Regions from separate parts of the Arthrobacter sp. B2060 genome, predicted to be linked through region 4. Evidence: riboswitches for the same ligand, from Rfam matches in the RefSeq annotation. Region 4 holds a riboswitch; each other region holds the start of a gene.
The links. Region 4 has a riboswitch for thiamine pyrophosphate ahead of AC5RUM_RS11120 (FAD-dependent oxidoreductase). Riboswitches for the same ligand answer to the same signal wherever they lie in the genome.
Positions count from the first base shown of each region.

Region 1: another riboswitch for thiamine pyrophosphate. It lies ahead of thiD (bifunctional hydroxymethylpyrimidine kinase/phosphomethylpyrimidine kinase); the one in region 4 lies ahead of AC5RUM_RS11120 (FAD-dependent oxidoreductase).
Region 2: another riboswitch for thiamine pyrophosphate. It lies ahead of AC5RUM_RS15515 (ECF transporter S component); the one in region 4 lies ahead of AC5RUM_RS11120 (FAD-dependent oxidoreductase).
Region 3: another riboswitch for thiamine pyrophosphate. It lies ahead of thiC (phosphomethylpyrimidine synthase ThiC); the one in region 4 lies ahead of AC5RUM_RS11120 (FAD-dependent oxidoreductase).

Region 1 covers NZ_JBNHFR010000003.1:144,309-147,948, reverse strand. The annotation lists gene thiD (bifunctional hydroxymethylpyrimidine kinase/phosphomethylpyrimidine kinase) at 1-1,153, opposite strand, end outside; TPP riboswitch at 1,136-1,233, opposite strand; gene AC5RUM_RS07450 (Rne/Rng family ribonuclease) at 1,412-3,640, opposite strand, start outside.
Region 2 covers NZ_JBNHFR010000009.1:39,921-43,560, forward strand. The annotation lists gene AC5RUM_RS15495 (TerC family protein) at 1-260, opposite strand, end outside; gene AC5RUM_RS15500 (hypothetical protein) at 443-607, opposite strand; gene AC5RUM_RS15505 (DUF4235 domain-containing protein) at 734-997, opposite strand; gene AC5RUM_RS15510 (heme-degrading domain-containing protein) at 1,034-1,585, opposite strand; TPP riboswitch at 1,724-1,865, shown strand; gene AC5RUM_RS15515 (ECF transporter S component) at 1,936-2,556, shown strand; gene AC5RUM_RS15520 (ABC transporter ATP-binding protein) at 2,556-3,640, shown strand, end outside.
Region 3 covers NZ_JBNHFR010000003.1:59,700-63,339, forward strand. The annotation lists gene thiC (phosphomethylpyrimidine synthase ThiC) at 1-1,666, opposite strand, end outside; TPP riboswitch at 1,661-1,768, opposite strand; gene AC5RUM_RS07015 (amidohydrolase family protein) at 1,831-2,919, shown strand; gene AC5RUM_RS07020 (VOC family protein) at 2,992-3,640, shown strand, end outside.
Region 4 covers NZ_JBNHFR010000005.1:133,909-137,548, forward strand. The annotation lists gene AC5RUM_RS11110 (HNH endonuclease signature motif containing protein) at 1-254, shown strand, start outside; gene thiE (thiamine phosphate synthase) at 282-1,016, opposite strand; TPP riboswitch at 1,044-1,164, shown strand; gene AC5RUM_RS11120 (FAD-dependent oxidoreductase) at 1,157-2,560, shown strand; gene thiS (sulfur carrier protein ThiS) at 2,557-2,793, shown strand; gene AC5RUM_RS11130 (thiazole synthase) at 2,799-3,632, shown strand.

The sequences.
Region 1 (3,640 bases), on a different contig from region 4:
CGGACTCCACTTCGAGGCACTGCTGCGCAGAACGGGCCCAGAAGAGCTGCTCGGCCTCGGTGGGGGCCAGCGCGCTGGCCCGTGCCAGGACGCGCGAGTATCCGTTGAGGTAGATGGCATCCTGTGCGAGGTAATAGGCGAACTCGCTTTCGGGAAGCGTGCCTTCAGCCAGCCCGCGGATGAAGCCCAGGCCGTAGATCGCGTCCAGATCCGCGGCAGCCTCCGCATGGAGCAGTTCCGCGAAACTGCCCTCAGCGCCAGTTCCCGGGGACGCCAGGTGGTGGAAGTGGTGAACCGGCCCGTTGCCGTGTCCAACCTCAAGCTGCCCGGAGGAACGGAGGGCCTCTTCCAGCCAGGGCTTGACGGTGCGGAGTGACTGTTCCCAGTCGCCCACACGGGCCTGCACGGTGGCCATCGCCGAGGACAGGGAGCATCCGGTCCCGTGGCTGTTGCGGGTCGGCACCCGCTGGCCGTCCACCACGACGACATCGGCCGAAAGGGCGCCGCCCGTATTCACCAGGGCGTCGGGGCAGTCGGCACCGTCCAGGTGCCCCCCTTTGACGAGGACTGTGGCCCCCGTTTCGGCGGCCAGCCGTTTGCCCTGCTCCAGCGCGTCCGGCCAGGTGGAGGCCTCCGGCTCCCCGAGCAGCATCGCAAGCTCGGCGAGGTTGGGCGTGATCAGGTCGGCCAGCGGCAGGAGTTCCTGCAGTGCCGCCTCGGCGGACTCCTGCAGAAGCCGGTCCCCGCTGGTTGCCACCATCACGGGGTCAAGGACGACGACGCCGGGGCGCACCTTCTCCAGCCAGCCCCGCACCGCGGCAATCACCTGTGCGTCGCCCAGCATGCCGATCTTTACGGCGTCCACGGCGATGTCGTCACTGATGGCGGTCAACTGTGCCGTCAGGAACTCGGCCGGGGGGACATGGACGGCGCTGACCCCCCGGGTGTTCTGGGCGGTCAGCGCCGTGATGGCCGCCATTCCGTAGCCACCCGTGGCGGCGATGCTTTTCAGGTCCGCCTGGATGCCGGCTCCGCCGGACGGGTCCGAGCCGGCAATGGCCAGGACGCGGGGAATGCTGCGGGTGGGCGGCACAGCCTCCCCCGACGCGGGCTGGACAAGGTTCAGGGCAGATGGTGAAGACAAAGGAGACATCCCTTCGCCGGTGCTAACCGGTCAGGTTCAACGGGTTTGGATCTCAGCCGGCTCCGTGCGCGGCACCCCGTGTCAGTCCCCCAGCCTAGCGGTTTGCTCGCCTTCGGGCACTGCATTGCAGTTTGCGACCGGCATCCCCGCAAGGTGCCGGGGCAACAGCCCGCAGACGTTCCCTGGCGCAAAAGCACAACGGGCCGGTGCCGCAGTTGCGGCACCGGCCCGTTGAATCAGGTCAGTTCACACGGAAACCCGTCCGGTTCAGAGCTCGGACGCAGGCACGCCGACGCCCAGAATGATCGGCTCGCTGGCAGGCTTCGGGGCAGCGGCGCTGCCTGAATCCGGCGCCTTGGCTTCGTGCGAGTGCCCGGCTGCTGATGCCGGAGCGGTCTCGTGGTGTTCCACGGACGTCTCGTTGGCTGCGCCCTGGGCCCGGCTGGCACTGCGGTTGCGGCGCGGCCGGCGCGTGCGGGTCTGCACCGCAGAGTGGTCAGCGAACCGGTCGGCGTCGTGGTCCGCGCCTGCCGGGGCAGGTCGCGTTCCGACGGGCGCTGCCGGCTCGGCAGGCGTCTCCCCAGGGGCAGGTGCGCGGTCCGCCGTCGGCTGCTCCTCAGCGGGAGCGGCCGGCGCGCCGAGGTGCGCGAACGCCTCCTCCAGCCGGTCCAGCGTCAGGGCAGGAGGTTCGGAGGCCGGCTCGCCGGCGTGCTCGACGAAAGGAAGCACGACTTTCTCGCCGCCAAAGGTCAGCACGGCGCCGGGACGGCCTGAAACGCTCTCCGTCTCCGGGGTACGGTGCACCGCCGGGCTTTCCGGACCGGACGGCGCCGGGGCAGCGGCAGCGCGCTGGGCTCCTGCGGACGCGGCCTGGTGGGCGGCGTCCTCGTGGAGATGCGCTGCATGGGCAGCGGCCGCGATGTTGGCGAGTGCGGCCCGTGTCGCCTCAGCCTTGGCGTGGCGCTCGGCCTCCGTCGGCTCATGGTGGACCGTAGCAGGTGCGGCGGGGCCCGTTTCCGCAGGAACCTGACCGCCCTTGCCGCGCCGGCGGCTCTTGCGTTCGGTCCGCACGGCGGGCTGGTGCTCCGCCCGCGGAACGTGGTGCTCGGCCGCAACAACGTTGGCCCGCCGGTGTTCCACGGGCTCGTCGTGGGTGACCACGCCGCGGCCGGCACATACCTCGCACTGTTCGCCAAAGACTTCCAGCAGGCCGGTGCCCATGCGCTTGCGGGTCATCTGGACGAGACCCAGTGAGGTCACTTCCGCCACCTGGTGCTTGGTGCGGTCACGGCCCAGGCACTCCACCATGCGGCGCAGCACGAGGTCCCGGTTGGACTCCAGGACCATGTCGATGAAGTCGATCACGATGATTCCGCCGATGTCCCGCAGGCGCAGCTGGCGGACAACTTCCTCTGCCGCCTCCAGGTTGTTCTTCGTGACGGTTTCCTCGAGGTTGCCGCCGCTGCCGGTGAACTTTCCGGTGTTGACGTCCACCACGGTCATAGCCTCGGTGCGGTCAATGACAAGCGAACCGCCGGAGGGCAGGAACACCTTGCGGTCCAGAGCCTTGTGGATCTGCTCGTCAATGCGCCAGGCCGAGAAGATGTCCTGGTCCTTGGTCCACTTCTCAAGGCGTCCGACAAGGTCCGGGGCAACGTAGGTGACGTAGGCCTCGATCGTGTCCCAGGCTTCGTCGCCGGAGACGATCAGCTTGGAGAAATCCTCGTTGAAGACGTCGCGGACAACCTTGATGGTCAGGTCCGGTTCGCCGTACAGCAGCTCGGGAGCGAGGACCTTGGTGGACTTCGCCTGGCTTTCGATGCCCTCCCACTGCGCCCGGAGGCGGTTGATGTCGTGCGTCAGCTCTTCCTCCGACGCGCCCTCGGCCGCTGTGCGGACGATGACGCCGGCATCCTCGGGCAGGCGGTCCTTGAGGATCCGCTTCAGGCGGTTGCGTTCGACGTCGGGCAGCTTGCGGGAGATGCCCGTCATGGAACCGCCGGGCACGTATACCAGGTAGCGTCCGGGCAGGGAGATCTGGCTCGTCAGGCGTGCACCCTTGTGGCCCACGGGGTCCTTGGTGACCTGGACGAGGACGGAGTCCCCGGACTTCAGGGCGTTCTCGATGCGGCGCTGCTTGCCCTCGAGGTTGACCGCTTCCCAGTTCACTTCACCGGCGTAGAGCACGGCGTTGCGGCCGCGGCCGATGTCAACGAAGGCCGCTTCCATCGACGGCAGGACGTTCTGGACCTTGCCCAGGTAGACGTTGCCGATCAGCGAGTCCTGCTGTGTCTTGGACACGAAGTGCTCGGCCAGCACGCCGTCCTCGAGGACACCGATCTGGATTCTGTCGTCGCGCTGGCGCACGATCATCTGCCGGTCAACTGACTCGCGGCGGGCCAGGAACTCGGCCTCGGTGATGACGGTGCGGCGGCGGCCGGTGTCGCGGGATTCACGGCGGCGCTGCTTCTTCGCCTCGAGCCTCGTGGAGCCCTT
Region 2 (3,640 bases), on a different contig from region 4:
AGGAAGACAAACAGGTTGTCTACCGACAAAGCCTTCTCGGTCAGGTAGCCGGCGAAATATTCTGCGCCGGGGGATGCCCCTCCGAAGGCGAAAATTCCGGCCCCGAAGCAGAGTGCGATCCCCACATACACGGATGACCAGATGACCGCTTCCTGCAGGGTGGGGATGTGGGCACGGCGGACGTGGACAAAAAAGTCAAAGGCCAGCAGCGCAACGATGCCCGCGACGGTCAGCGCCCATATCAGTGGCGGAACGTCCATCATTCCTGCTCCCGGTAGCCGATGAAGGCACGGCAGGACGATGCAGCGCGCACGGGAACTGCACCGCTTCCCGCCTTGCCGTCAGGCTACTCCCTATTGCCGCTCCCGGCGTACCCCAGTCCGGACCTGGTTCCATAGAGGAACAGTTGACGGACCAGGGCCGGCGGCCGCAGCGAGCTTTCCTAGAGAGCAAGCTCGCTGCTGCCGCTGATTGAAAAGCAACCATCTCCGTCGCCATCATCACGTGAGATGTAGGTGGTGAAGTCAGCAAGCGACATGAAGCAGTAGAAGTCGCTGTAGCGGTAGTTCGCTTTTTCTGCCTTCGTCGCCACTTTGATCATCATCACTTTCGCAGTCGAGGTTTTCGTTGTCTGTTGAGTCAACGATGCGCGGCCACGATCAAGGTTTGCATCGGTTGGATGCAGAGTTCGGGCAAGACTGGGGAAGAATTAGCGAAGCAAACGCAGTGTGGGCTAGACGATGTCCTGGGTCTTGGCGAAGCGGGTGATGGCCCGCTGCGTGCCGCGGTTTGCCAGCACCTGGATTACCGCGCTCACGGACGCGGAAATGAGGGCGAACGTCAGGGCCGTGCGCAGCGTCGTGGGGACGTCGTCCTTGTCGCCCTTGGGGGGCTTCCGCCCGGTGATCTTTTCCCAAATGGTATCCACGGCCTTGGTGCCGGCGTACCCTGCCAGCAGGCTGATGCCAGTGCCAAGCAACTTGATGAAGAAACTCATTCCGGGACTCCCTGCGTCATGAATACTGGTCTTTCCCTAGCCTAGCCGTATGGAGCCGTGGATTTCCCGCAGCGCCTGGACCACGAGGTCGTGGTCCTCCATCTGTGGCAGCCCGGAAACCGTGACGACTGCTACGGCTCCCACCCCGCGCACGTAGACGGGGAAGGCCCCGCCGTGGGCAGCATAGGTTGACTGGTCGAACCACGCATTGTCCTCGATCCGGCCGCCGCCAAGCCGGCCGCGCAGGCCCACCAGCAAAGACGGCTCCTCGTAGCGTGCCGCCGTCCGCTGTTTGGCCCGCACCCAGCCCTCGTTGTCCGGTGTGGCCCCCTCGAGCGCCACGTGGAAGAGGACCTGGTCCCCCTTGGTGATGTCGATGGCTATCGGGAGATTGCTTTGCTTGCCCATTTCCACCAACTGGAGGCCGAGTGTCAGGGCGTCATCCTTGCTGAACCTGGGCAACTGCAGCTCAGCTACTTCCCCCTCAATCCGTTCAATCAGGGCTTCCAGGGCGCCTGCCGGCTGCTCATCCGGAGAGTCAGGGTCGAAGGCGGGCACGGCGCGGCTGCCGGAATCCTCATGCGTCATGGCCCCAATGTACTCCGGTACGAGGACGGCTCACCGCCCCGCCTCTGGCGGACGCGGTCGTACTTCCCGGAATGTGACTGAAGCCCCGGGATGCCAAGGCAGTCACGGTGTAAACTGGATCAGCCCATAAGGGCATATTAATTACGACAGGGGAGCGCCGCCGTCGGACCTCACTGGCATTGCCAGGGAACCGCGGAAGGGCGCTGAGAGTGCGGACAGCCGCAGACCCTCGAACCTGATCCGGCTAGTACCGGCGCAAGGGAGTCGAGTTCTCAGAGTGTCCGGCAGCAGGCAACCCACCGCCCGCAGCCGGGGAGCGCTTTCCCCTCCTGATCCTCAGGAGGACCATCATGACAACCGCAGCAATCAAGAAGACCGGTTACAACTGGCGCGTGGCCGACATCGTCGTGGCGGCACTGATCGCCGTCGCCGGCGGCGTGATTTTCTGGGCCTGGTCCCAGGGCGCCAACCTCATCTCCGCTCCCATCAACGCGGTCTATCCGCCGCTCACCGGCCTCTACGCCGGCGGCTGGATGATCCCGGCGGTGCTCGGCATGCTCATCATCCGCAAGCCGGGCGCGGCACTGTTCTGCGAAACCGTGGCCGCCACCGGTGAACTGATCATGGGATCCCAGTACGGCACCACGGTGCTGATTTCCGGCCTCCTGCAGGGCCTCGGTGCGGAACTCGTCTTTGCAGCGTTCCGCTACAAGAAGTTCAACCTGCCCGTTTCGCTGCTGGCCGGAGCGGGTGCGGGGCTGTTCTGCGGCCTGAACGATTCCTTCGCTCCGTGGGGCTGGAACATCGCCTACGCGGCCGGCGACAAGCTGGCCTACGTTATCTTCACCGCCATCTCGGGCGCCATCATCGCCGGTGCGCTGTCCTGGGTCGCTACCCGCGGCCTCGCCAAGACCGGCGTGCTGAGCTCGTTCGCGTCCCGCAAGGCAGCCACGGAGCCCGTCTTCTCCTGATGCCCGCCCATCATCACGGGGGCGTTCGCCCCGCCGCGGTCACCGCCCGCGGCTGGGGCTGGCGCCACGCCGGCCGCACGAAACCTGCCGTCAACGCCCTGGACCTGGACATCCGTCCGGGGGAGCGGGTGCTGCTTCTGGGGCCCTCGGGCGCCGGCAAGTCCACGCTGCTCCACGCTCTCGCCGGCGTGCTCGGTGACAGTACCGCGGGAAGCAGCACAGGCGACGACGGCGGTTCCGCCGGCACTGACGACGCGGACGAAAGCGGGAGCCTCCTGATCGACGGCGAACCGCCGCGTGCCCAGCGCGGCCGCGCCGGACTCGTGCAGCAGGACCCCGAAACGCAGGTGGTCCTCTCCCGCCTCGGCGACGACGTCGCCTTCGGCGCCGAAAACCTCTCGGTGCCCCGCGACGCGATCTGGAGCCGCGTGCATGAGGCGCTGGACGACGTCGGGCTCGCGCACCTTCCGCTGGACCACACGACGTCGGCCCTGTCCGGAGGCCAGAAGCAGCGCCTCGCGCTGGCGGGCATCCTGGCGATGCGCCCCGGGCTCATCCTGCTGGACGAGCCCACCGCCAACCTGGATCCGGCAGGCGTCCTGGAGGTCTGCGACGCCGTGGGCCGCTGCCTCGACAAGACCGGCGCGACATTGGTGGTGGTGGAGCACAGGGTCGCGGTCTGGAAAGACCTCGTGGACCGGATCATCGTGCTGCAGCCGGGATCCACCACGCAGCCCGCCGTGCTGATCGACGGCGCCCCCGACCAGGTCCTCGTGCAGGCGCGCGAGATGCTGATCGCCGCAGGGGTCTGGGTGCCGGGGTACGTTCCGCCCACCCGGCACCGGTTGCACGGCTTTCCAGGCGGCAAGGTCCGGCCGGGCCCCGTTTCTGGCCAGCCTGACCTGGTGCCCGGCCAGCTGCTCCTGGCGGCCGAGGGCGTCGGCGTCTCCCGCGAGCGTCCGCGGAGACGCGGCTTCAAATCTGTTCCGCCGCTGCCCATCCAGAGGGACATCACGGCGCAGGTCCGCGCCGGTGAAGCCTTGACCATTACGGGGGCCAACGGTGCCGGTAAATCCACATTCGC
Region 3 (3,640 bases), on a different contig from region 4:
TGCGCATGGAGCAGAACTTGGGCCCGCACATGGAGCAGAAATGTGCGGTCTTGGCCGGTTCTGCCGGCAGCGTCTCGTCGTGGAAGGCCTCAGCGGTGACCGGGTCCAGGGACAGGGCGAACTGGTCCCGCCAGCGGAACTCGAAGCGCGCCTTGGACAGGGCATCGTCCCTCTCATTCGCTCCCGGGTGGCCCTTGGCGAGGTCGGCGGCATGGGCAGCGATCTTGTACGTGATCACGCCCGTCTTGACGTCGTCCTTGTTCGGCAGGCCCAGGTGTTCCTTGGGCGTCACGTAGCAGAGCATTGCGGTGCCGTAGCGGGCGATTTCCGTGGCGCCGATGGCCGAGGTGATGTGGTCGTAGCCGGGTGCCACGTCCGTGACGAGCGGGCCCAGGGTGTAGAACGGGGCGCCCTTGCACAGCTCCTGCTGGCGCTCCACGTTCTCCCGCACCAGGTGGAACGGGATATGGCCGGGACCTTCGACCATGACCTGCACGTCGTACTCCCAGGCCCGCTGGGTCAGCTCGGCCAGTGTGTCGAGCTCGGCGAACTGGGCGGCGTCGTTGGCGTCCGCGGTGGCACCGGGCCGCAGGCCGTCACCGAGTGAGAAGGCGACGTCGTACTTCGCGAAGATCTCGCACAGCTCGTCAAAATGCGTGTACAGGAAGTTCTCCTGGTGGTGCGCCAGGCACCAGCCCGCCATGATCGAGCCGCCGCGGGACACGATGCCGGTCACCCGGTTGGCCGTCAGGGGGACGTAGCGCAGGAGGACCCCGGCGTGGATGGTCATATAGTCCACGCCCTGCTCGCACTGCTCGATCACGGTGTCACGGAAAATCTCCCAGGTCAGGGCGTTGGCCTCGCCGTTGACCTTCTCCAGCGCCTGGTAGATGGGAACCGTGCCGATGGGGACGGGTGAGTTGCGGATCAGCCACTCGCGGGTGGTGTGGATGTCATCGCCGGTGGAGAGGTCCATGACGGTGTCCGCGCCCCACTGGGTGGCCCACTGCAGCTTGTCCACCTCTTCGGCGATGGAACTTGTCACGGCCGAGTTGCCGATGTTGGCGTTGATCTTCACCAGGAATGCCTTGCCGATGATCATGGGCTCGGACTCGGGGTGGTTGATGTTGTTCGGGATGATGGCGCGCCCGGCCGCCACTTCGCTCCGGACCAGCTCAACGTCGCAGTTCTCCCGGAGTGCCACGAACCGCATCTCGGGGGTGATGATGCCCTGCCGGGCATAGTGCATCTGCGTGACCGTCTTACCGCCGACGGCGCGGCGTGGCACCGGGTGCGCGCCCTTCCACTCCGCGGACGCGGCGCCGCGGCGCACGGCCGACCGGCCGTCGTCGAGCAGGTTCCTTTCCCTGCCGCTGTAGGGCTCGGTGTCGCCGCGGGCTTCAATCCATTCCGCGCGGAACGGCGCGAGGCCCACTACGGGATCGCTGCCGGGTCCGGCCGTCCGGTACACCCGCAACGGCTCGTTCTGCTCCCCACTGGGTGACGGCTCCAGGGCGATTTCCGTGACCGGAACGCGGAGGCCGTCGCCCTCGATGTACGCCAGCGAATGCGACTTCAGGGACTGGGTGATGTCCGCACCGGAGGCTGCTTCTTTTTGGGCAGCTTCTTTTCGGGCAGGGATCAGCTCTGTTTTCTGGGTGCTCATGTACTGCTCACTTCCTTCGCCGGCATTACCCGGACAGGTTCAACGGTCGCAGGCTGCGCTAGCCCGATCTCAGCCCCTGCAGGGGCACCCGTGTGGTCGTAGACGAAGCTACCACAGGGCGGCTGGCCGGTGCCCGTCCACGCCTGATATGACAGGCTGGATCCATGGCGCGCATCATCGAATTCTCGGGCACAGTGCTCACCGGCCCGGACCAGGAACGGGCCGGCCTCTGGGCTGTGGACGGCAAACTGACCTTTCAGCGTCCCGGCCGCATTCCGGACGTGGTCCTCGACGGCTGGGTGCTGCCCGGCTTCGTTGACGCGCATTGCCACATCGGGCTGGGGCCGTCCGGCGCTGTGGACGACGACGTGGCCTATGCCCAGGCGATGACCGACCGCGATGCCGGCACCCTGCTGGTGCGGGACGCGGGAGTGGTCAGTGACACCCGCTGGCTGCAGCGGCGCCCTGAGGCGCCGAGGATCATCCGTGCCGGACGGCACATTGCCCGGAGCCGACGGTACCTGAAGAATTTCGCCGTCGAGGTTGAGCCGGAGGGCCTGGTGGAGGCGGTCCGGAAGCAGGCGCGTTCCGGGGATGGCTGGATCAAGCTCGTGGGGGACTGGATCGACCGCGACGCCGGTGACCTCGCGCCGTCGTTCCCGGACGCTGCCGTCCGGGACGCGCTCAGCGCGGCGCATGATGAAGGCGCAAGGGTCACGGCGCACTGCTTCGGCGAGGACGTCCTCGACCAGATGCTGGATGCCGGAATCGACTGCATTGAACACGCCACGGGGCTCCTGCCGCGGCACATCCCGCGGCTCGTGGAGCAGAACGTGCCGATCGTTCCGACACTGGTCAACATAGCGACGTTCCCCGACATCGCCGCCCGGGCCGAGTCCAAGTTTCCCCGCTACGCGGCCCATATGAGGGCGCTGTGGGAGCGCCGGAACGAGCGGGTCCGGGACGCCTACGAGGCCGGCGTGGAGATTTTTGCGGGCACTGATGCGGGCAGCGTGATCGGGCACGGCCGGATTGCGGACGAGATCCTGGCCCTCCACGGCGCAGGGCTCCCCGCCGCGGCCGCCTTGGATGCTGCCTGCTGGAGGGCCCGCCGGTGGCTGCGCGCGGAGGGCCTGGCCGAGGGCGCGAGCGCCGATGTTGTGGTGTGTGCAGAGGACCCGCGGGAAGTGCCTGAAACCATACGGCAGCTGCGGGCCGTGGTTTTGCGGGGAAGTGTCGTCCGCTGGGAATAAATTGAAGCTTCAAGTAATTTAGATAGGTAGAGACCATCGAAATCCGGTGGCCAGGGAGTCGGGAGCATTCGCATGACACCAGCAGCCAGCAGCCAGGATCTTCTTCCTGCCGATCTCACCATGGGCACCGTGATGCTCAAGGTCGGCGACATGAAGCTCATGACGGACTACTACCAGCGGGCGCTCGGCCTCAATGTCGTAGCCGAGCAGGATGGCGGTCTCTACCTTGGGCGGCTCAACACACCCCTGGTCCATCTGGCTCCCGCCCCCGGACTGAACATTCCGGGGCGGGGCGAAGCCGGCCTCTTCCACACCGCGCTCCTCTTCGATGACCAGGCATCCCTGGCTGCCACAGTCGCCACCGCCGCCCAGTATGAGCCCCGGTCGTTCACAGGCAGCGCCAACCACCTCGTCAGTGAGGCCTTCTACTTCAGCGACCCTGAGGGGAACGGCATCGAGCTCTACTGGGATCGGCCCCGCGAATCGTGGTCCTGGGACGGCAAGAATGTGGTCATGGACAGCCTTGCGCTGCCGCCGCAGAAGTACCTGCAGGACCACCTGACCGAGGACGCGCTGGAAGGCCAGCGCGGCACGGAAGCCGGCGTGGGCCACGTGCACCTGCAGGTGGGTGACGTCCAGTCGGCCCATGACTTCTACGTCGGGACCCTGGGATTCGAAAAGACCGCAGGCTGGCACGGCCAGGCCCTGTTCGTCTCGGCCG
Region 4 (3,640 bases):
CCGGCTGGATCTCACCCACGGGACGGACCTATGCCAGCGAAGAACAGGACTGGGAACCACCACACTGGCCCCACACCACCGAGGGACCAGGCAACACCGAGCCCGGCAACCTCGAGCCCGGCAACCCCGAGCCCGGCAACCTCGAGCCCGGCAACCCCGAGCCAGACAACCCAGAGCCAGACAACCCAGCCAGCCTCGACCCACCTTTGCCCGCGGATCCCTTTCCCGACTGGGCACAGTTCACGGCCGCCTAGAGCGACCCTTCTAGTGGCCTAACCAGATCATGACCGCGCAGAGGACGACGACTGGCGGTCCATGCCGTCCGCTCCGAAAGTACCGGCCGTTCCGGCGTCCAGGGCAGCAATCAGTTCCGCCGCGGCAGCCGCCGGGTCCGGCGCCTCAGTGATGGCCCGGACCACCACGATGCGCTCTGCGCCCGCCGCGACCACCTGTTCCACGTTGCTGTGATCGATCCCGCCAATGGCGAACCACGGAAGACGCCGGCGGCTTTCCGCGTCGGCACTGCCGACAGCCCCGGCCGCATATCGGACGAGATCAAGTCCGACGGCGGCCCGCCCGGGTTTGGTGGGGGTGGCCCACACTGGGCCGACGCAGAAGTAGTTGAGGCCGCCCGGTGCCTGTGCCGCCGCGATGGCGGCATCAATCTGGTCGGGGGAGTGGGTGGAGAGCCCGATCGCCGCGGAGTCGTCCAGCAGCTTCCGTGCCGAGGGCAGCGGCAGGTCCTTCTGGCCGATGTGAAAGACAGGAGCCTCCGCCAGCGATGCGATGTCCGCCCGGTCATTGACGGCCCATAGCCGGTTATGCCGGGAAGCGGCCTGGCGCAGTACTGCCAGGAGTTCGAGTTCCTCGGCCGCCTCGATGGTTTTGTCCCTCAGCTGGATGATGTCCACTCCACCGGCGAAGGCCGCATCGACGAAATCGGCGAAGTCGCCGCGCTCCTTACGGGCATCGGTGCAAAGGTACAGGCGGGCTTCATGGATGTCAGGCACGGTCATGGCAACCAGCCTAGTTCCTCTAAACTGGGCTGGTACCGCGGGAGCCCGCTGCAGCTGTCACAAAAGGCGCAGGGCTGAGAGGGCGTAAGAGCCGACCGCTTGACCTGATCCGGTTAGTACCGGCGTAGGGAAGGATTTCCATGAACCTTGGAACCGGCGGCAACAATTCTGCCTTATCGCTGATCCACGCCGATGTGGCCGTGATTGGCGGCGGCGTGATCGGCCACGGGATCGCCTGGGAGGCGAGACGCTCCGGACGGTCCGTGGTCCTCATCGACAAGGAGCCCGGGACAGGCGCGAGCTGGGCTGCCGCGGGGATGCTGGCACCTGTCAGCGAGCTGCATTACCAGGAGGAGGACCTCCTGGAGCTCATGCTCGAATCCTCGGCCCGGTGGCCCGACTTTGCAGCGGCGCTCACCGGTGACGGTGCCGGCCGCAACACCGGGTATCTGGCGACGCCGACCATCGCCGTGGGCGCGGACCCTGCCGACCGCCGCGCACTGATGGACCTGCGTGAAGTTCAGCTGGCCGCCGGCTTGGCAGTCGACCCGCTGACCATCCGTGAGGCGAGGCTGCGGGAGCCGCTGCTGAGCCCCGGCATTTCCTGCGCGCTGGACATCCCGGCGGACCATCAGGTCGATCCGCGGAAGCTGCTGGCGAGTATTGCAGCTGCCCTGGCCTGTCATGAACCCGGCTCGCGGACTGCCGTGGCCGGCGCCGAGAACGGCTACGCGGTCCGTGACAACGCGGCAGGTCTCCTCTGGGACAGGGGCCAGGACGACGGACAGGACGACAGGGGCCAAAGCGACGGACAGCACGGCGGACGGGTCACGGGTGTCCGGCTTGCAGGCGGCGGCGCCGTGCTGGCCACTGAGACGGTGGTGGCTAACGGTCTCGGGGCCGCCTCGTTGGACGGGCTGCCGGAGGGACTGAAGCTGCCTCTGCGACCGGTGTACGGCGATATTCTCAGGCTCAAGGTTCCGGACCGGCTCCGTCCGCTGCTGACCGCTACCGTTCGGGGCATGGTCCGCGGAATCCCCGTCTACCTTGTTCCGCGGCAGGACGGCACTGTGGTTATCGGCGCCACCCAGCGGGAAGACGGACAGGCCGCGCCCAGCGCCGGCGGGGTCTATCAGCTGCTCAGGGATGCCCAAGTGCTGGTGCCCGCGGTGGCCGAACTGGAGCTCATTGAGGCGACGGCCCGGGCGCGGCCCGGCACGCCGGACAACGCCCCCCTGCTGGGCCGCGTGGCCGCCGGCTCCAAACCCGCGGCCGGCTCCGAAGCGTCCGGCGGCGATCAGAGGCCCGGGACAACGGTGCCCGGGCTGATCATCGCCACCGGGTTCTTCCGGCACGGGGTCCTGCTGACGCCCGCCGCCGCCGTCATCTGCCGGGAGCTGATGGACGGCGTGGAGGACAGCCGCTGGGAGGCCTTCCGTCCCGGTCGGTTCTCCACCGAACGGACCGCCCCAGTCGGCAGCGCCCCGCCGGGCACCGCCGCCTCGAACACAGTCACATTTGACCAGGAGAAGGAACCCGCATGAACATCACACTGAACGGCAACGCCCACGCCGTGGGGGCAGGCGCCTCCGTCACCACGCTTGTCAGCGAGGTCACCGGGCGGGACCTGGCCGCAAACGGGCACGCCACCGACGGCCAGCGGCTCGGGGTGGCAGTGGCACGCAACGCGGAGGTAGTGCCCCGCAGCCTGTGGCACAGCACGTCACTCGCCGAGGGCGATGAGATCGAGCTTGTGACGGCAGTTCAGGGAGGATAAGGACCATGACTGAAACAAAGGCAACACCGCCGGGAACGGAAGATCAGCCCGGAACGGCAGCGGACGCAGCTGACCGCCTCGTCATAGACGGCGTCGAACTGACCTCGCGGCTCATCATGGGCACGGGCGGCGCCCCGAGCCTGGACGGACTGGGGGCGGCGCTCCTGGCATCCGGCACCGAACTGACCACCGTGGCCATGCGGCGCTATTCGCCGGCCGAAACAGGGTCCCTGTTCCAGCTGCTCCTGGACCACAACATCCGCGTGCTCCCGAACACCGCGGGCTGTTTTACAGCCCGCGACGCCGTCATGACGGCAGAGCTCGCCCGCGAGGCCTTGGAGACTGATTGGGTCAAGCTGGAAGTCATCGCCGATGAACACACGCTCCTGCCGGACGCGGTGGAACTCGTGGACGCTACCGAACAGCTGGTCAACCGCGGGTTCAAGGTTTTCGCCTACACCAATGACGATCCCGTCCTGGCGTTGCGTCTTGAAAACCTGGGCGCTGCGGCAGTGATGCCCCTGGGCTCGCCCATCGGGACCGGTCTGGGAATCCTCAATCCCCACAACATTGAACTGATCGTCTCGCGTGCCTCCGTCCCGGTAGTCCTGGACGCCGGTATAGGCACCGCATCGGATGCGGCCCTGGCCATGGAGCTGGGCTGCGATGCCGTGCTCCTCGCCACCGCCGTGACACGGGCGCAGAACCCGGCACTCATGGGCGAAGCCTTCAAACACGCCGTTATCGCCGGTAGGCTGGCGAAAGCGGCCGGGCGGATCCCGCGCCGCGAGCATGCACTGGCGTCATCGGCCATGGAAGGCCGGGCAGAGTTCCTCTAGTCCGGACA